One region of the Sagittula sp. genome, then DNA from elsewhere that is predicted to be linked to it. Evidence: riboswitches for the same ligand, from Rfam matches in the RefSeq annotation. Region 1 holds a riboswitch; each other region holds the start of a gene.
What was found. A riboswitch is a leader RNA that binds a small molecule or an ion and turns the genes downstream of it on or off. The one in region 1 is predicted to bind cobalamin.

Region 1 (6,374 bases):
GAGGACCAGCATCGCCGCCGCAAGCATCAGCGGCGCCTGGGGGATCCAGCCCGGGATTTCGAGGTGTCCGGTGGTGTAGCTGCCGACCATGCGGGAGAATTCCACCGCTTCCCACGTGGACAGGAACAGGACGACGGCCAGCACCAGAAAGGCGAGGCCGGCAAACACCCGTTGTACCGCGCGGGACGGGCCGCGCAGGCGGTCGGTCAGCAGGTCGATGGCGATGTGATCGCCCCGCCGGTAGGCTTCCGCCACCCCGCAGGAAATCATCGCCACCAACATCCAGCCGGTCACCTCGTCGGACCAAAGAAGCGGGCTGTGCAGGACGTAGCGCATGAAGACCGCGACGACGGTCAGCCCAAAGGTGCCGAGGATCAGGAGGATCGACAGCGCAGCGCAAGCGCGCGACAGAGCCGCTGCCACGCGGAAGGGGAAGGAGCGAGAGGCGTCATGCGCCCCTCCCCGCTCAACAGGAGACATCAGCTGCCGCTCGACAGCTGGCCGATCAGCTGGAGGAGCTGTTGGCTGTCCGGGTCGTCACGGTTGAACTTCGCGTCGAAGGCGGGACGCATGACCGCTTCCATCGCCTTGTTTTCCGCCTCGGTGGCAACGTGCACCTGAACGCCCTTCGCTTCGAGATCACCCGGCGCAGCGGCAATGCCTTCTTGCCCCGGTACTCGGAGGTGAAGAGCCCGCCGGGCCTGTTCACATGCGGATCGTCATACATCTCGGCAGGACGGGAAACCGGGGCGAACAGCAGGTCGTTGGCCTCCATCACCTGCACCATCTCGTCGAAGGGCCGTGCAACGATCACCGCCGCAATCTGCGGCAGGGTCCAGTCACGCGCTCTGATCTGGTCGGGGCGGGTCTTCAGACGGTCATCCGCGAGCAAGTGCTCCAGCCCGAGCCCGATGCACAGTTTCTCCCACTGCCCGTCCGTCGCCGCGCCCACGAATATCTGCCGCCCGTCCGCCGTTTCGAACAGGTCGTAGATCGGCCAGGAGAACACCCGCTCGGGCATCGGCGGGCTTTCCTCGCCTTCGATGTCGAACTGCACCATGTGCTGGGCCACCAGCAGAAGGCAGTTCTCGAACAGGCCCGAACGGACCGCAGCCCCCTGCCCGGTCTTGCCGCGCTGGATCAGCGCGCCGAGCACGCCGTAGGCGGCAAACAGCCCGCCCATGATGTCATTGGCAGAAGACCCGATGCGCAACGGACGCCGCTTTGGCCCGGTCAGGTACGCCATACCGGTCATCATCTGCACCACCTCGTCCATGGCTGCGCGGTGTTCGTAGCGACCCTTCAGAAAGCCCTTGCAGGAGGCGACGACAAGCGCGGGATGGCTTTGCCGCAGCTGGTCCGGCGCGAGCCCCATCTTCGCCAGGGTCTCGTCTCGGAAATTCTCGACAAAGACGTCCGCGGTCTCCTGCAGCGCGCGCAGCGTTGCGAGGTCATCTGCATCCTTGACGTCCAGCACAACGGATCTCTTGCCGCGACCACGCCAGTCCCGGGCATCGACATTAGGCGCAGACAGACCGGATCGTCATGGGCAGGTTGGCGGACATGGCGTTCAAGGCCTGCCAGTTCTCGTCGCAGCGCTGCCCGCGCGCGAAGCATGGGTTCGGTTGCCGCTACCAGCATCGGATTACCTGCCGCCAGTTCGCGTATACGATGTTCGAATAGGCCACGGGATATAGTGCCAACCTTGAAGCCAAAGTTCCGCAGTAGCCCGCGCAGGGACATTTCAAGCGTGATGAACCCTTGCTGCACCGCCTTGCGAGCGGTGAGCACAGCGCGAACCTCTTGTGCGGAGACTGATTTGCAGTGAACCGGTCGGAACCAGCCGAGGTGCGGCAGGCGTGCGATCCCTTCGGCATCCCGGCGGTCCGTCTTGATCGGCATGGCCTTCAAGGCGCCTTTCACCTGCCGGGTTTCCATCAGCACGACAGGGAGTTCAGCCGCGGACAACCCGCGATGCAGCCATTGCGACAGGGGGCCAGCTCCGAGCCCGATAGCCGCAGCTTCCCCGTCCTGATCGCCGATCCAGAGCAACAGCGCCTCGGGCTCGCTGGACACCTCCGCCTCCCTCACGATCTTCCCATGCTCGCTGATCACGCAAATTGCGGTCTTCTCAAGCGACACATCCAGCCCAATTCACAGCTTCATCCCGCAGTCCTCCATGTGGATCCGATACGGGAATGGCGCCAGCTTGCCCTCGATCTTGCAACGATAATGGGCGGGTCGCGAGACAGGCCCCGTTACGGCATCTCATAGCCACTAGATGGCAGCAGCGGCGAAAGCGATGGCGGCAATGGCGGATCGCGTGAACTGCCGGAATGGGCCTGCAGCGACGGCGCGCCAGAGGTGACCTTTGGCCTGCCCTTGCCGCACCGCCGCAGATCCGCTCCGAGCCTAATTTCGCCTTTCAGACGCACTCGCCATCCTCGGCTTCGGCGATTGCGTTCGTGCCGCCCCGCACTTGCCGTGCATCGGGAACTATGCCAGAGATTGCGGCGTCGGTTTCCTTCGGGAATTGAAAGGGAATCCGTTCCGGCTTCGGCCGGCAAACGGAACTGCCCCCGCAACTGTAGGCGGTGAGTGCCTCTCGATGCGCCACTGGGTTCGTCCCGGGAAGGCGAGAGGCGCTGTGACCCGTCAGTCAGGAGACCTGCCGACATGAACGAAACCACGACCGGACGGGGTGTGCCGAGGCGGGAAACATGACGTGGCCGCCGGGTCGCATTCCGTTTCGCGTCTTTCCCCTGATGGTCCTCTCTGACGGGACGGATCGGATGAGACAGACCTTGATGACGGCCGCGCTGTTGGCCAGCGCCGCGACGGCGCTGAACGCGCAGCAAACGAACTACCCCCTGACACTGACAAACTGCGGGCTCGATGTGTCGTTCGACGCCGCACCGGACACCGTGGTGACGATAGGGCAGTCCGCGACAGAGATCCTCTATTCGCTCGGCCTCGCGCCGAAGGTCTCGGGCACCTCGGTCTGGTTCAACCCTGTCTTGCCGGAGTTCGCGGAGGTCAACGAGGCGATCGAGCGGCTGGCCGACAACGACCCCAGCTTCGAGAGCGTGGTCGCGAAGAAGCCCGGGCTGGTCGCCGTGCAATACGAATGGCATGTGGGCGAGAGCGGCAACGTCGGCACACGGGAGATGTTCCACGACATCGGAATCCCGACCTACATCCTGCCCGCCGATTGCGACACCAAGGACAATTCCACCGGAGGCGATGGCACACGCGTCGGCGCCTTTGAGACGGCCTCGATCTACAAGGGCATTCGGGAGCTGGCGGAGATATTCGACGTGCGCACCGCGGGCGCAACCCTTGTCTCGGACCTTCAGGCGACCGAAGAACGCGCCATTGCCCGTGCGGAAGGCCTAGACCTGCCCGAGAACCTGTCGGCCGTGTTCTGGTTCTCCTCCGCCGACGTCGAAATGGATCCCTATGTCGCCGGACGCCTCGGGGCGCCGGGTTACATGATGTCCAAGCTGGGGATCGAGAATGTCATCGCCTCCGACGAGGAATGGCCGACAGTGGGATGGGAGAGCATCGCCCGGGCCGACCCGGACGTGATCGTCATCGCCTACATGGACCGCCGTCGCTTTCCCGCCGACGACATCGAGAAGAAGCTGGAGTTCCTGCGCACCGATCCTGTCGCAAGCCAGATGACGGCCGTACGCGAGGACCGGATCGTGCAGATGGATGCGCACGCCATGAGCGCGACGATGCGGTCGATCTACGGGCTGGAAACGCTCTCCGAAGCCCTTTCGAAGATGTCCTTCGAATGACCATGGCGGCCACACCCGCGCGCATCACGGTACGGCACGGGCTCTGGCTCGCGCCTCTTCTGCTTGGGGCCACCATCCTTGCAGGTACGGCAATCGGCGAGACCAGTCTGCCCTTTGCCGTGGTGTGCCGGACGCTGGCCAACCATCTGTGGGGCGCGGGCTATCCGGTCGACGGGATCGAGGCGGGCATCATCTGGAGTTACCGCCTCCCGCGGGCGATCGTGGCCGCCTGCTGCGGGGCTGGCCTCGCCCTGACCGGGGTCGTTCTTCAGGCGCTGCTGCGCAATCCGCTAGCCGATCCCTACCTCATGGGCTTGTCTGCAGGTGCCTCGACGGGGGCGGTCCTCGTGTCGGTCGCGGGCATCGGAGGCGGGGCAATCTCGATGTCGCTCGGTGCGTTGTCCGGAGCGCTTGTTGCCTTCGGATGCGTCGTGGCTTTGGCCCACGCAGTGAACGGAAGCGCGGGTGGCGGGCGCGGGACCCAGGCGGCGGCCGCAATCATCCTCGCCGGGATCGCCGGCTCGCAGATGTTCAACGCTCTGACCGCCTTCACCATCGCCCGTTCCGCCAATGCCGAGCAGGCGCGCGGCATCATGTTCTGGCTCATGGGCAATCTGTCGGGCATCCGCTGGGATGACGTCGGGGCCTGCACGGCCGTCTCCCTCGGGGGTGTCGCGCTATGTCTTTGGCACCGGCGTGGGCTTGATGCTTTTACGTTCGGTGCGGACGGAGCCGCATCCATCGGGATCAACGTGCCGGCCTTGCGCGGCAGTCTCATCACCGTCACCGCCATCATGGTTGGGGTGCTCGTTTCCAAAGTGGGCGCGATCGGCTTCGTTGGCCTTGTCGTGCCGCATGCCATGCGCTTTCTCGTCGGCACACGCCACGACCGGCTGGTCCCCGCCTCGGCGCTGGCGGGTGCGGTGTTCCTTGTCGCGGCAGACGTCATCAGCCGCATCATCGTCCCGGGGCAGGTCCTGCCCATCGGTGTGGTGACCGCGCTGGTCGGCGCTCCGGCCTTTGCGCTGATCCTCATCCGGGGAGCGCGGCGATGAGGATCGAGGTGCAGCGCATGTCGACCCGCGTGCACCGCACGCCCCTGCTTGAGGACATCTCGGTTTGCGTAGAGCCCGGGGAACTTGTCGGTTTCATCGGCCCTAACGGCTCTGGAAAATCCACGCTCATGCGTTGCCTCGCGGGACTTCGGCGTCCCACAACGGGCCGCGTCCTGGCGGAAAACGAGGAGATAGGGCGGATGCCTGCCCGCTTGCGCGCCCGGCGCATCGCCTTCGTCGAACAGCAGGCCGAGACGACGGACCGCCTGACCGTCCGGGAAGCGGTGAACCTGGGGCGCACGCCCTATCTTTCGCCGCTGCGAGGCTGGGGGAGCGAAGATGAGGCTGCCGTCGATGATGCCTTGAGAGCCGTGGAAATGGCCGCCTTTGCCGAACGTCTCTGGCACACCCTCTCGGGCGGCGAACGTCAGCGCGTCCATATCGCCCGCGCACTGGCGCAGACGCCGGACCTGCTGCTGCTGGACGAGCCCACGAACCATCTCGACATACGCCATCAACTCTCACTCATGGCTCTTGTCCAGGCCCTGCCAATCACCCGGGTCATAGCGCTCCACGACCTCAACCAGGCCGCGGCCTGTGACCGGATCGGGGTGCTCAGCCGGGGCCGACTGGTGGCAATGGGCCGTCCACACGAGGTGCTCAACGAGGCTCTGCTGGCCGATGTATTCGGCGTCGCGGCGGTGCGCCACGCGGCACCCGACGGATCGCCGCGCCTCCATTTCTCCCATGCCCTATAGCGGATAGGGCATCTTCATCGCCTCTGTCACCGGCCAGTCCCAGTCCGAGCGCGCTGCACATCCCGCCACCTGCCGGCGCAGCGCGGCCAAAACGCGGCCTCCATCGCCGAAGTGCTGCCCAACGGAGCCAAGCACTTCCTCGGTCAGATCAATGCGGAGATCGCTGTGACCTTCCACCTGCCCTTGCAGCACCGCCGCGAGTCCGCTGCAAGCCCACTTCTTACCGACGATGCATGTCGCTCAAATGATCGCTATTCAATCTCTGCGGCGAGCCGTTTGGCGAGGATGCCGAGCAGGATCACGGCAACGACAAGAAACGCGGCGCCGACGATCCAGGCCGCAGGTGTGGAGTAGGCCTCGGCGACCGCTCCCACCAAGACCAGACCCAGAGCTGCTCCGAGTTGCTGTATCAGCGACCTCAGAGACAGCATCGTGGATCGCTGGCGGTCTTCTACGCATCGATGAAGAATACTGCTGGCGGGCGTCTCGGATACGCCAAGGAGAACCGAATACAGGATGAAAACCGTCGCAAAGCCCGCGATGCCGTCCTGAAGGGCAAACGCGACCTGAACGCCCGCCATGCAGGCGAAAGCCGCGGCAAGGGTGATCGCGTGCCGTCGTCTGAAAATCCGACTGATGTACGGAGACAGAGACGCGCCGAATGCGATTGAAAAGAAATAGGTGGCGGTCAGGACACCGATGACCGTGTTCGCATAACCTTCCTCCAGCATCGGTTTTGCATGGGTCGGCCAGATCAC
Region 2 (6,374 bases), on a different contig from region 1:
TGCGGATCGTGGAAGACGTTGTCGAAACGGAGTTCCACACGGGCATGTTCCGGGCCGGTGTCGTTACGAATCCTGTGCCTGAGAGACAGCGTATCCTGCCCTCCGGACAGCGATACATCTGCGAATAACATCAACGTAAGGTCACCTTCCTAGAAGTCCAGAGTCGTAGAACGCGGAAACACTGCAATCGTTCCGCAGAATTATTAACATTCCGCATTTTTTTCTGGAGGGCTTCGAAGGTGGTAAACGCGCCTCTTCAGGCGGGTATGAGTTTGCCGTCGCACAACTCGACGGAGTCGGGCGCCAGCCTGTCGCGGAACCTCGGATCGTGGCTGACCAGCAGGATGGCCTGGGGCAGGGCGTCGAGGATTTCCAGGAGCCGTGCTTCGTTGCGTGTGTCGAGCGCGTTGGTCGGCTCGTCCAGCAGCAGCGCCTCAGGCTCCATCACCAGCACGGTCGCCAGGGTGACCAGCCGCTTCTCGCCGCCGGACAGCTTGTGAGTGATCCGGTTGCGCAGGTGGGTCAGGCCCAGGTCGCCCAGAACGCGGTCGACCATTGCCAGCGCCTCTTCCCGGCTGCGGCCGAGGTTCAGGGGCCCAAAGGCCACGTCCTCTGCCACGGTCGGGCAGAACAGCTGATCGTCGGGGTCCTGGAACACCAGTCCGACCCGGCGGCGCACCTCGTGGAAGTCCGCCTCGGTCACGCGCTGGGTGCCGAAAACGCGGATCGTGCCGCTGTCGGGCCGTTGCAGTCCAAGGATCAGCCGCAGCAGCGTCGACTTGCCCGCGCCGTTCGGGCCGGTCAGCGACAGGCGCTGGCCCGGTTCAAGCCTCAGGTTTGCGCCCTTCAGGACGGGGTCGTGGCCCGGGTAGCCGAAGTGCACGTCTTCGATGTCGATCAGGGCCATGTGACGTCCAGCCGAAGGAGCGTTGCGCAGATGACCACTAGAAGTAGGCCGAACATCGCGTCGCGGCGCGTGTAGACGAAGTCCTGGAGGAGCACGATGCGCCCCGAAAACCCCCGGCATTTCATCGCGGCGAGGATGCGCTCGGACCGCTCGATCGCGCGCACCAGCATCATTCCCACGAGGTAGCCGAAGGTGCGATAGGTGTGCCACGAGGTCGTGGGGCGGAAGGCCCGGACCTTCATCGCGGCGCGCAGGCGGAGGTATTCCTCGCGCAGGACCTCGATGTAGCGGATGGTGAACATCATCAGGTGCACGAGTTTTTCGGGACACCGCAGCCGGTAGAGCGCATGGCCCATCGTGACCGGCTCCATCGACCCGACCAGCGTCATGAGGGCGAGGATGACCGCGTTGGCCGTCAGCGCGATCTCGACCGCCTGCCTGAGACCCTGCCATGTCGCGTCGAACCCCCAGACGGAGAAGATCGCGTCGCCGGGCACGGTGAACGGAAAGAGCACCAGCATGAAGAAGATGAAGCCGTCCATCGCCGCCATGCGCTTCAGCGTCGGCAGGATGGGCAGGCGCGAGAGCAAGAGGAAGGCGGCGGAGACGACAAGTGCCGCCAGCAGTGCAGCCAGCGATGACAGCGCGACGACCACGACGCCGAAGACGCAGGCGCCCAGGATGCGGGTGCGCGGGTCGAGCTGGTTCACCGCGGTCAGGCCCGGTGCCCCGGTGTCGGCCAGCGTCTTCTGCGCCTGTGTCAGGACGTGACCCATGGATCAGACCGCCATCTTGCGGCGGGCCGCGATGTAGAATCCCAGGCCGAACAGGCCGAGGATGTAGCCCAGCCCGCCAAGGATGGTCTGCAGATCGTTCTTTTCCTTGTAAGCGGCAATTTCGCGGCGCAGGGGACGGATCTCGTCCCGGACGGCTTCGGCGATAACGTCACGCTCCTCTGCCGTCAGCCCGGCGACTGCGGCCGGGGTGGTTGCGTCGGAGGTCGCGGCGGGCGGCGGGGTCTCGATCACCGGCTTGCCGAGGATGGCGGCCACGTCTTCGGCGGGCAGGGTGGTCATTGCCACGTGCCCGGCGCCCAGATCGGCGCGAAAGCGATGCTCGACCGGCTGTTCCGGGGTGAAGACAAAGAAGCCATCGGCGTCGGTGACCGCGCGTCCCAGTTCGGTTCCGTCGGGGGCGGTGACGATCACCTCCTCGCCCACGGCCATCTCGCCGCTGGAGAAGCCGATCTCGCCCTCGATGGAGGACCCGGAGGGAAAGACGGCGGCGATGACCTTGTGGGCCTGGGCGGGCAGAGGCAGCGCCATGAGCGCGGCGGCAAGGGCGAGGCGTTTCATGTTGTGCCTCGCTGCAGCGCAAAGAACAGGTCCGGCTTGACTTTGCGGGCCAGCAGGACGGCAAATCCGGTCAGCAGCCCCTCGATGATCATCACCGGGATATGGGCGACGAACACCAGCTTGGCCGCCGGGATAAAAGCGTCGCCGGACAGCGCGAGGGAAAAGCCCACGAAAAGGGTTGTCGCGGCGATGCTGAAGCTGCCGCCGACCGCGCCCCAGATGGCCCCCGTCACCGGCGTCCCGCGCGAGATGAGCCGCCCGAAGAGGAGGCCCGCCAAGACGGCGGGCAATGCGATGTTCAGCGTGTTGACCCCGAGCACGGTGAGGCCCCCGAACCCGAAGAACACCGCCTGAAGCAGCAGCCCCACGAAGAGCGCCGGAAAGGCGGCCCAGCCGAGCACGAGTCCGGCAAGACCGTTCATGATGAGATGCACCGAGGACGGGCCAATGGGCACATGCACCAGCGAGGCCACGAAGAAACTGGCCGACAGGACACCGGCGGCGGGGATGCGTTCCATGGTCAGCGACCGCAGGCCGCAGGCGATGCCGCCCGCCGCCAGCACGGCCCCGCCGATCACGACCGGGTTGGAAAGGGCTCCGTCCACGATGTGCATGGCGTCACTCCAGTTCCCAGGCGCGGATCCAGATCACGGCGTCCTGGCTGAGTTCCTTGCCCTCGTGCTCGGTCACCGGGCCCACGCCGAGCGCGGCAAAGCCCCAGTGTCCGGCCCTCGGGATGCCGAAGGTGAAATACCCGCTGTCGTCGGAGAGGATCACGACCGCGCCGCCGGGCGGCGGGCTGACCACCGGATCGGTGGCGCGCGCTTGGTTCATGTCCGGCTCGGCCGCCATGAACTCCACCTCGATCTCGGCGCCGGCGACGGGCTGGCCTTCGGACATGACCCGTCCGGTGAAGGTGGAGCCGGCCAGCACGTTGTAGGGCTTGTTCAGCGGCAGGATCTCGGCCGGGAGACCGACCGGATTCATCCAGTCGGTGGGCAGTTCGCTGCGGTTGAGGAAGGCCTTGGTGTACTGCTGGATGTACTTGTCTTCGGATTCCTCGAAATAGGGCTGCGGGACGGTCACGAGCACGTAGTCGCCCGACCGCTTGACCGGGACGCTGCCCAGAAAGGCCGGGGCCTCGTTCTCGGACCCGGTGAAGACGGTCGGTTCGAGCGTGTCCAGAAAATCGGTGCGCTTGCCGTGATGCACCATGAAGAATTCCCGGGGCGTCTCCATCTCCATCACGTAGCCGTTGGAGAAGGGGTGCCAGAAGATCAGCTTGACCGGCACGTCGCCGGGGCGGTCGATGATGGTGTCCGATGTATATTCGAGAAGGAAATGCGCGTGTGTCATCGCCGGAAGCGCGATGCACGCCGCAAGGGCACTCAACCTGCGTTTCATGAAGTCGTCCCTGTCCACTGCGCCACACCCGGCGCGCGTCGTTTCTGGACGCAGGGAACGCTCGACCCCATCCGCGCGGCGGAATGACCCGCCGCCGCACGAGGCCAGACGCGCACCCCGGCGTCCGGTGGAAAAGCGCCTCTTCCATGGGCGCCAGTCCGGCAGGTCTCCTGGCTCGCGGGTCATCGCATCTGGACTGGCCTTCCCGGATTTCTCCAGTGGCATATCAGCCCTGCTTGCCGCTTACAGTTGCGGGGGCAGCTGCAGGGTAGGCACTGGCGTGCCGCACTGCATTCCCTCTTTCCTCCGGGGCGTGAAAACCCCGGAACCGGACGTGCGATTTCCTTGCCAGAAAAGCGCGCGCCCGGTCAATTGCTATTTTTGAGGGGCCAGGAACCGGCCTGACACAGGCGCGGTCCCCCGTGAAACGCGATGGGCGGGTGGGCGTCAGGCGTCTTCCGGCGCCACGGCTGCAAAGCTCAGCGCATGACCGCCCAGGTCGCGGAAGGCGCGCTGGCGGCAGGTCAGGACGATGATCTGGAGGTCGCCCGCCTGGCGATGCAGCGCGTCGAACATCCGTTCGATCCGGTCGTCGTCGGTGAAGACCAGCGCGTCGTCGAGGATCACCGGCGCGGTGCGCCCGGCGTGGGACAACATGCGCGCAAAGGCCAGCCGGACCAGAAGGGCCACCTGTTCCTGCGTGCCGCCGGAGAGTATGTCGACCGGCTCGCTCTGGCCATCGCGGAGCAGCGCGTCCGGCAGCAGGGATTCCTCGCCCCAGGTCAGTTCCGCGTCCGGCCAGAGCAGGTGCAGGAGCGGTTTCAGTTCCCGGGCGATGGGGGCGAAATAGCGGTCGCGGGCCTCGTTCCGGGCTGTTTCCAGCGCCTGTTCGAGCCGCCGCAGCACCGCCACCTCGTGTTCGATCCGGGCAAGGGCTTCGCGGGCCGACGTCAGCTTTTCGGTCGTCTCGGCCAGCCTCTCCTCGACCGCGTCCCCGGAGGACCGGCCGATGCGCTCTTCGAGCCGGGCGAGGAGCAGCTTCAGTCGGGCGGTTTCATCGCGCGCACGGGTTTCCACGGATTCCGCGCGTGTGAGTGCGGCGCGCGCATTGGCGGGATCGGGCGCATCCTTGGCCTTGGCGGCATGTGCGGCCTGCTCTTGGGCCAGTGCCGCCTCCAGCGCCTCCAGTTCGGAGGCCAGTTCGTCTTCCGTGGCGCCACCGGTCCGCGCAAAGGCGTCTTCGGCGCGCGTCAGGCGGTCTTGCAACGAGGTCAGGGCCGTGTCGGCGCGCAGCACCTCCGCCCGGGCGTCCGCCAGCCGTTCCGTTGCGGTGTCGAGCGCGCTGCGGGCGATGTCCCTTGCCTCTCTCGAGGCGGCGAGGTCTGCCTCCGCCTGCGCCAGATCGGGCAGATCTTCGCCCTCCACAGGGATGGGGATCCGGGAGAGCGCGGCGCGGAGCTGTTCGATACCCTCCGGCGCGAGGCTCTGCAGCACGGCTTTTGCCTCGGCGTGCTGCCGTTCCGCTTCGTTCCGGGCGGCGGCGGCATCGCGCGCGTCCTCCAGCGTCTCGGCACCGGCGGCTGCGAGTGCTGTGCGCAGCGCCTTGGCCGCGGCGTCCACGGTCCCCGTGTCGTGCCCGGTGTCGCCCGGTCGGATCTCCAAGTGACCGACACCGGCGATGTCGAGGCGGGTGGTCCGGGCGAGGGGGACCGTCTGTCCGCCGGGCAGAGCGGCGTCGCCGAAACGGATCGCTCCTTCGGAGCCTGCCGTGTAATGGGCGATGACTTGCGTGGCGGTGGCGTCGCGGGCGGCGATGGCGGCGGCATGGGCGTTGGCCAGCGTCTCGATCCGGCGCAGCGCCGTGGCGTCGGGTCCGTTGCGGGCGGCGCCTGCCGCCGTCTCCATCCGGCGGCGCATCTCCTCCGCCTGCGCGATGCGGTTTTCCAGTTCGTTGCGGCGATCGGCGCCGCCGCGCGCGGCCTCTGCCCGTTGCGCGGCGTTGCGGGTGGCCTCTGCCTTAGACAGGGCAGCCTCTCCGGCGTCGAACGTCTTTTGCGCGGCATCGCGTTTGGCCTGCGCCTTGTCCCGCGCGGCGGCCGCGGCCAGTTTTTCGGCGCCGGTGGCCTCGACATGGCGCGCGGCTTCGGCCCGTTCGGTCTGCGCGGCGCGGAGGGAGGCGAGTTTGCCCCGGGCCGCCTCCGCCGTCAGGCGCGCCATGTCGACCCTGCGGGCGGCGGCATCCAGTTCCTCGGCGTGGCGCATGGCGGCGGCATGGGCGGCGCGTGCGGTCTCCAGCTTTTCGCTGCGCTCGGCCACGGCGTCGGGGGCGTCCCATTCGGCAAGGTCGCGCCGGGCGCGCTTGCGCTCGGCCAGCGCGTCGTGAAGGTCGCGCGCGGTCGCCGAAAGGGCTGCCTCCTGCTCGGTCAGAGCCTCCACCGTGTCGATGGCGGCCTTCCAAGCGCCGCCGGTCTTCGGCTTGCCGGTGCCGGTGGCAAGAGCGGAGAGTTCGTCACGACAGCGCGCCAGCGCCCGGTCCATCCGCCGCCCGCCGGTCATCGCCTCGACCTCGTCCCCGACGGAGGTCATCAGGTCGCGGCGGGCTTCGAGCGCGGCCTGCCGTTCCTTCGTTGTGCCAGCTGTCAGATCGGTGACGCCCTGCCGCACCCAGATCAAACCGGACGGCCCGCCTGCGTCGCCGCCCAGCAGGT
Region 3 (6,374 bases), on a different contig from region 1:
AAACGCGCCTGCATCGCCGCATGGGCCTGCGGGTTGGCCTCGCGCAGGAAGGCGTCGGTCTCCGGATCGCCGAGCGTGGCGTCGTGGTAGAGGTCGAAGAGGTGGTCGGGGACCGCCCGGGCCAGGTGCGCGAAGGCCGCCATGTGTTCGAGCGTGGCGGCGATTTCCGCAGCACCGCGGAAGCCGTGGGGCATCATGCCCCGGGTCCATGCGGGGTTGGCGGCGCGGGCGCGCACGACGCGGGCGATCTCCTCGGTCAAGGTGCGGGCGCGCGGGCGGGCGGGGTCGGTGTTGTCGAGATGCCAGAGCGCGGCATTGCCTCCGGTGACCTGCTGGGCGGCGGCAAAGCCGCCCTCGTGCCCGGCGAAGTCCATGGCCAGGAGCAGGTCGGTTTCCGGCAGGTCGTGCAGGTGCACGAAGCTGTCGGCGGCGGCGACGCGGGCGGCGAGGCCCTGCGCATCGCGGGTGGCGGCGTCGCCGTCCAGCGCGAAGGCCGAGGCGGCAAGCCAGGCCTCCCCCGCGGCGCGGCGGCCCGCGTCGCTGTAGTCCTCGAGCGTGGCGCCCATGTTCAGGCCGAAGCTGCCCGGTGCGGGGCCGTAGACCCGGGCGAGGTCGGCGCGCCCGGCGAAGGGGTTCCAGTCGGGCGCCTCGTCGCGCTGCGCCAGCGCGCGCACGGCCTGTGAGAAGAGCGCGGAGAGCGTCGGGAAGACGTCGCGGAAGAGGCCGGAGACGCGGAGGGTGACGTCGATGCGCGGGCGGTCGAGTTCCGCGATGGGCAGCACCTCGATCCCCGAGACCCGTTCGGAGCCCTTGTCCCAGACCGGCTTCACGCCGAGGAGGTGCAGCGCCATGGCGAATTCCTCGCCGGCGGTGCGCATGGTGGCGGAGCCCCAGAGGTCGACGATCAGGCCGCGGGGCCAGTCGCCTTCGTCCTGCAGGTGGCGGCGCACCAGCTCCTCCGCCAGTTTCACGCCCTGCGCATGGGCGGCGCGGGTCGGGACGGCGCGGGGGTCGGTGGTGAAGAGGTTGCGGCCCGTGGGCAGCACGTCGCGGCGGCCCCGGTAGGGCGAGCCGGAGGGCCCCGGCGCGATGCGGCGGCCGTCGAGCGCGGCGGGGATGGCGCGGCGTTCGGATGCGGGCGAGCCGGTGAGGTCTTGTGGGAGGTCTTGCGCCGTCGGATCCCTGCGACCCCAGATGTGCAGGCCCTCGCCGAACTGGCTTTCCTTCACGTCGCAGACGAAGCGGTCGATGCGGGTGATCGCCTCGGCGGTGGAGCTTGCGCGGTCGAGGCCGAGGTCGTCCTCCACCCCCAGCGCCTGCGCCTCGTCCCGGATGTCGGATTGCAGCCGGTCGCGGCGGCGCGGGTCGAGGCCGTCGGCGTTGGAGAATTCGTCCAGCAGCGCCTCGAGCCGGGCGAGCCGGTCCGGGGTGCCGCTCTCGCGCAGCGGCGGGGGGACGTGGCCGAGGGTGAGCGCGCCGAGGCGCCGCTTGGCCTGCGCCGCCTCGCCGGGGTCGTTGACGATGAAGGGGTAGATCACCGGCAGGGTGCCGGTCAGCGCCTTGGGCCAGCAGGCGGCAGAGAGCGCCACGGACTTGCCCGGCAGCCATTCCAGCGTGCCGTGCGCGCCGATGTGGATCAGCGCGTCGGCCTGCTGTTGCAGCCAGAGGTAGAAGGCGACGTAGCCGTGACAGGGCGTGCGCGAGAGGTCGTGATAGTCGTCGTCGCGGGTTTCCGGCGTGCCGCGTTCGGGCTGGAGCGCGACCGTCGCGCGGCCGCAGCGGAGGGCGGCGAAGCGGAAGGCGCCGTCCCGGACCAGCGTGTCGGTGTCGGGGGCGCCCCAGGCGGTATGGAGGTCGTCGCGCAGGGTGTCGGGCAGTCTGGCGAGGGCCGCCTCGTACTCCGCCAGCGGCCAGCTTTCGGTACGGGCCAGGAGGGCAGCGGGCAGGTCGGCGGGGGCGCCCGTCACGTCGTGGCCCGCGTCGCGCAGGTCGTCGAGGATCGCGCGGGCGGAGGCCAGTGCGTCGAGGCCCACGGCGTGGCCGATGTTCCAGTCCTTGCCCGGGTAGGTCGAGAGAATCAGTGCGGGGCGGCGCTCGGCCGGGGTGCGGCGGGCCAGGGACAGGCGCGCCACCACCCGGTCGGCGAGGGCCGCGATGCCCTCGGCATGGGCGGCATGGGCGGCGCGGGCGAACTGCAGGTCGGGGTCGCGCGCGCCGGTTTCCTTGAAGGAGACGGGTTCGCCCAGGATGGTGCCGTCGACTTCCGGCAGCACCACGTGCATGGCGAGATCGGCGGGCGAGACGCCGCGGTCGGCCTCTGCCCAGGCCTTGCGGTCGGAGGTGGCCAGCACGCACTGGAAGACCGGCACGTCGGCGGCGTCGAGCGGCGAGGTGCCGTCCGCGCCCTTGCCGGAGAAGGCAGTGGCGTTGACGATGGCCGCCGGGGCCAGCGCCGCGATCTGGCGGCGCAGCCAGCCCGAAGCCTCCGGCGCCTTCAGCGAGGGCACGAAGAAGGCGGTGACGGCGAAGCCGCGTGCGGCGAACTCCTCGTAAAGCGCGCGGATCGGCGCGAGGTCGGCGGAGACGAGGTAGGAGCGGTAGAAGACCACCGCCAGCGGCGTCTTGCCCGGCTCCCGCGTCAGCACCGGGCAGGTCACGCCGTGTTCGGGCGTCCAGGCGCCCAGCGGCGGCAGGCCCTTGGCGCCGCGCACCGGCCCGGCATAGAGGCCCGCCGCCAGCGCCAGTTGCGCCAGCGCGGCCTGCGCCGCCACGGTGCCCCCCGCGTCGCAGAGATGCGCCAGCCGCCGCAGCGTGGACACCGGCAGCGTCGACATCTCGTCGAGCCGCCTGTCCTCGCGCCCGTCGGCGGGCAGCACGGCCAGCGCGATGCCCTTCTGCTGCGCCAGCGCCAGGACCTGCTGCAAGCCGTAGGACCAGTAGGGCACGCCGCCGATCAGCCGGATCAGGATGCCCTTCGCGCCCTCCAGCGTCTGCTCGACATAGGTGTCGACCGAAAGCGGATGCCTGAGGGCTGCAAGGTTGGCAAGGCGGAGCGTGGGCATCCGCCCCTCCGGTCCGCCGCCGCGCCGCCAGCCTTCGGCGAAGGCGCCGAGGTCGCTGTCGGAGAACGACAGGACGACAAGGTCCGCCGGGCTCTGGCCCAGGTCCTGCGGCGTCTCGCTCTCTTCGAGGCCGTGGCTTTCGCGGAAGATGACGTGCATCGGCGGTTCCCGGGGAAGGCGGCGCAGAGCCCCGCCCTACTTCATGTCACTCTGCGGCGACCGGCGTGGCGCCGAGGACCGACCGGATGGCGTCGGGACGGATGTCGTCGTGTTCCGCGATGACCACGACACGGCTGACGCGCGCCTCGTCCGGCTTCCACGGGCGGTCGTACTGGTGACGCACGCGCGCCCCCACCGCCTGCACCAGAAGGCGCATGGGCTTGCCCTTCACGGCGGCGTAGCCCTTCACCCGCAGGATGTTCTGTTCCTTCGCGAGCCGTTCGATGGCAGCGACGAGCTGCGCGGGCGTGTCCTGCTCCGGCAGTTCCACCACGATCGACTCGAAGTCGTCGTGTTCGTGGTCGTCATGATCGTCGTGATGCGAGGGGCGCGCGTCCATGTCGTCCTCGGCGGCCGCTTCCAGCCCGAGGATAACGCGCGGGTCCACCACGCCCTCGGCGACCTCGACCACCGGCAGCGGGCGCGGCGCCTCGGCGGCGATGATCGCCTTGGCCTTCGCCACGCCTTCGGGACCGGCGAGGTCGGGCTTGGTCAGGAGGATGATGTCGGCGCAGGAGATCTGGTCCTCGAAGACCTCGCTCAGCGGCGTTTCGTGGTCGATGCTGTCGTCCGCGAGGCGCTGTGCGTCGACGCGCGCCACGTCGGGGGCGAAGCGGCCTGCCGCCACCGCCTCTGCGTCGGCCAGGGCGATCACGCCGTCGACGGTGATCTTCGACCGGATGTCCGGCCAGTCGAAGGCCTTCAGCAGCGGCTTCGGCAGGGCAAGGCCAGAGGTCTCGATCAGGATGTGATCGGGGCGCGGATCGAGCGCCATCAGCGCCTCGATCGTCGGGATGAAGTCATCGGCCACGGTGCAGCAGATGCAGCCGTTGGCCAGTTCCATGATGTTCTCGGCAGGGCAGTCGGGGATGGCGCAGGACTTCAGGATCTCTCCGTCGACGCCCACGTCGCCGAATTCGTTGACCACCACGGCCAGGCGACGGCCACCGGGGTTCTGCATCAGGTGACGCACCAGCGTGGTCTTGCCGGAGCCGAGGAAGCCGGTGATCACGGTGACGGGGAGTTTGGCTAGATCGGTCATTCAGTCGGCCTCCAGTGGGGTGTTCGGGGTCAGGGGCGGGATGCGCGCCACGCAGTTGCGCTTGAAGTGTTCGGGCCGCTCGCGCCACGGGATCAGCCCGTCGCCGGTCGCGTGATAGCGCGCCGCGCCGTCGAGCAGCATGTCCGGATGCGACACCTCGTCGACATTCCCGAACACGTAGGTCCAGCGGTCGCCGCCGCGCAGGGCGACGGTGCAGCCCGCGTCGCAGTTCTGCAGGCATTCGACGGCGGTCAGGCGCAGGCCCGCGGGCAAAGGCCGGGCGGCCAGCGCGTCGTAGAGCGCCTGGCCGGGCCGGCGGTCGTCGGCGGGGATCTCCTGCCCCCGGCGGCACTTCACGCAGACCAGAAGTTCGGCTTCCGATGACATGGCAACCTCGCGCGTCTCATGGGGGGACCTTGAGCGGGGCACGGGCCATGACAGGCCCTCTCCCGACCCCGGATCACCCCGTCCGGTTTCGTTCCTCCGCCCCTTCCACGGCGCGGCCACTGGCAGGTCTCCCGGCTTGCGGAACTGGGCGGCAGGGGGTCCCTGTCTGCCCAACGGCACCCGGCCTTCCCGGCGATCTCGCCAGTGGCTTCGGGCCCTTTCCGGTCACGGTCGCGGGGGCGGCTGCGCCTGACCCCGACGCGGGGCTGCGCATTCCCTTTTCACCTGCTAGACACAGGCACCAGCACCCCGGCTGATGCGCCGGACGCCCGGCAATGTCAAGGAGAGCCCGCGCCATGAGCGAAGACGAGAACGCCCGCCACACTGAAAAGATGAAGAAGATCAAGGCGGCCCGCGACCGGATGATGGCGACCAAGACAGAGGAGAAGGGCCTGATCATCGTCCACACCGGCACCGGCAAGGGCAAGTCGTCCTCCGGATTCGGGATGATCATGCGCTGCATCGCCCACGGCATGCCCTGCGCGGTGGTGCAGTTCATCAAGGGCGCCTGGCCCACGGGCGAAGGCACCTTCCTGCGCGAACGCTTCGCGGCCGAATGCCGGTTCTTCGTGTCGGGCGAGGGCTTCACCTGGGAGACGCAGGACCGCGAGCGCGACATCGCGGCGGCACGGAACGGCTGGGAGATCGCCAAGGCGCAGATCCTCGACCCCGAGGTGCAGTTCGTGCTGCTCGACGAGATCAACATCGCGCTGCGCTACGACTACCTCGACATCGACGAGGTGGTGGGGTTCCTGCTGGAACAGAAGCCGCCGATGACCCACGTCTGCCTGACCGGGCGCAATGCCAAGCCCGAACTGATCGAGGCGGCGGACCTCGTCACCGACATGACGCTGGTCAAGCACCCGTTCCGCGAGGGGGTGAAGGCGCAGAAGGGTGTCGAGTTCTGAGCCTGCGGGATCCGGGTTTCGGCGCGCCTGCGGCGCCCCGACCCGCTGGGGGTTCCCCCCAGACCCCCAAGGTATTTTCGCCAAGATGAAGGAAAGGCTTTCTTAACCGGAATCGCGGAGGCTCGCCGGGCGGTACAGGGAGAGGTCCCGATGACCGCCCAAGGTGAAGGCACCGCGTCTCCCCCTTCCCGGAAGGCCCGAGGCGCGGTGCCCGACCCTCTCCTTCATCTTGGCGAAAATACCTCCGCCGGAGGCGTCCTGACGAGGCCGCATGCGTCATATGGCTGGCAAGGGCGCGGCATTTGCCAGAGGCGCGGGGCGGGATGGGTCGCGGTCTCGCGTTAAAGGCGAGGGCGAATTTTCTTGTTGCGCGGATTTGTCGGTGGTGGCCTCGCGGGAGGGTCAAGCGACGAAGCTGCCTAAGGTCTCCTGGCCCTCCGCGACCGCTGGCGTCGCGTTTCCCTGGAAGGTGCAAAGGCACACCTTAGCCGCGGGTCGGGGCTTTTTCCGGACACTTTCCGTTTTGGTTTCTTTGCATCCACGGCCGATGTGGCAGCGTCGTCAGAGGTGTTTCGGGGGCGCTGTTCGGACCGCCGGGCGGTTTTGTTCTCAGGCTGTCTTCGAGTGCGTGGCGACGGGCGATGGCGGGCGGTGCGTTGACCCTGCTTCGCAGGCTGGTAACGGTGGAGGTCAGTA

Region 2: another riboswitch for cobalamin. It lies ahead of ACU0DV_RS10430 (DUF4198 domain-containing protein); the one in region 1 lies ahead of ACU0DV_RS19430 (ABC transporter substrate-binding protein).
Region 3: another riboswitch for cobalamin. It lies ahead of ACU0DV_RS07675 (DUF1636 domain-containing protein); the one in region 1 lies ahead of ACU0DV_RS19430 (ABC transporter substrate-binding protein).

Annotation. Positions count from the first base shown of each region.
Region 1 is NZ_JBRBWD010000044.1:83,785-90,158, forward strand. It holds gene ACU0DV_RS19415 (TRAP transporter small permease) at 1-480, opposite strand, end outside; gene ACU0DV_RS19420 (CaiB/BaiF CoA transferase family protein) at 506-1,477, opposite strand; partial or broken gene ACU0DV_RS19425 (IS110 family transposase) at 1,489-2,154, opposite strand; cobalamin riboswitch at 2,501-2,690, shown strand; gene ACU0DV_RS19430 (ABC transporter substrate-binding protein) at 2,793-3,803, shown strand; gene ACU0DV_RS19435 (FecCD family ABC transporter permease) at 3,800-4,858, shown strand; gene ACU0DV_RS19440 (ABC transporter ATP-binding protein) at 4,855-5,616, shown strand; gene ACU0DV_RS19445 (MFS transporter) at 5,868-6,374, opposite strand, start outside.
Region 2 is NZ_JBRBWD010000029.1:120,698-127,071, reverse strand. It holds gene ACU0DV_RS10455 (hypothetical protein) at 1-131, opposite strand, end outside; partial or broken gene ACU0DV_RS10450 (energy-coupling factor ABC transporter ATP-binding protein) at 257-838, opposite strand; gene cbiQ (cobalt ECF transporter T component CbiQ) at 898-1,683, opposite strand; gene ACU0DV_RS10440 (cobalt ABC transporter permease) at 1,687-2,262, opposite strand; gene cbiM (cobalt transporter CbiM) at 2,259-2,876, opposite strand; gene ACU0DV_RS10430 (DUF4198 domain-containing protein) at 2,881-3,666, opposite strand; cobalamin riboswitch at 3,810-4,014, opposite strand; gene ACU0DV_RS10425 (AAA family ATPase) at 4,114-6,374, opposite strand, start outside.
Region 3 is NZ_JBRBWD010000023.1:44,709-51,082, forward strand. It holds gene cobN (cobaltochelatase subunit CobN) at 1-3,221, opposite strand, end outside; gene cobW (cobalamin biosynthesis protein CobW) at 3,268-4,323, opposite strand; gene ACU0DV_RS07675 (DUF1636 domain-containing protein) at 4,324-4,710, opposite strand; cobalamin riboswitch at 4,828-5,017, opposite strand; gene cobO (cob(I)yrinic acid a,c-diamide adenosyltransferase) at 5,067-5,678, shown strand.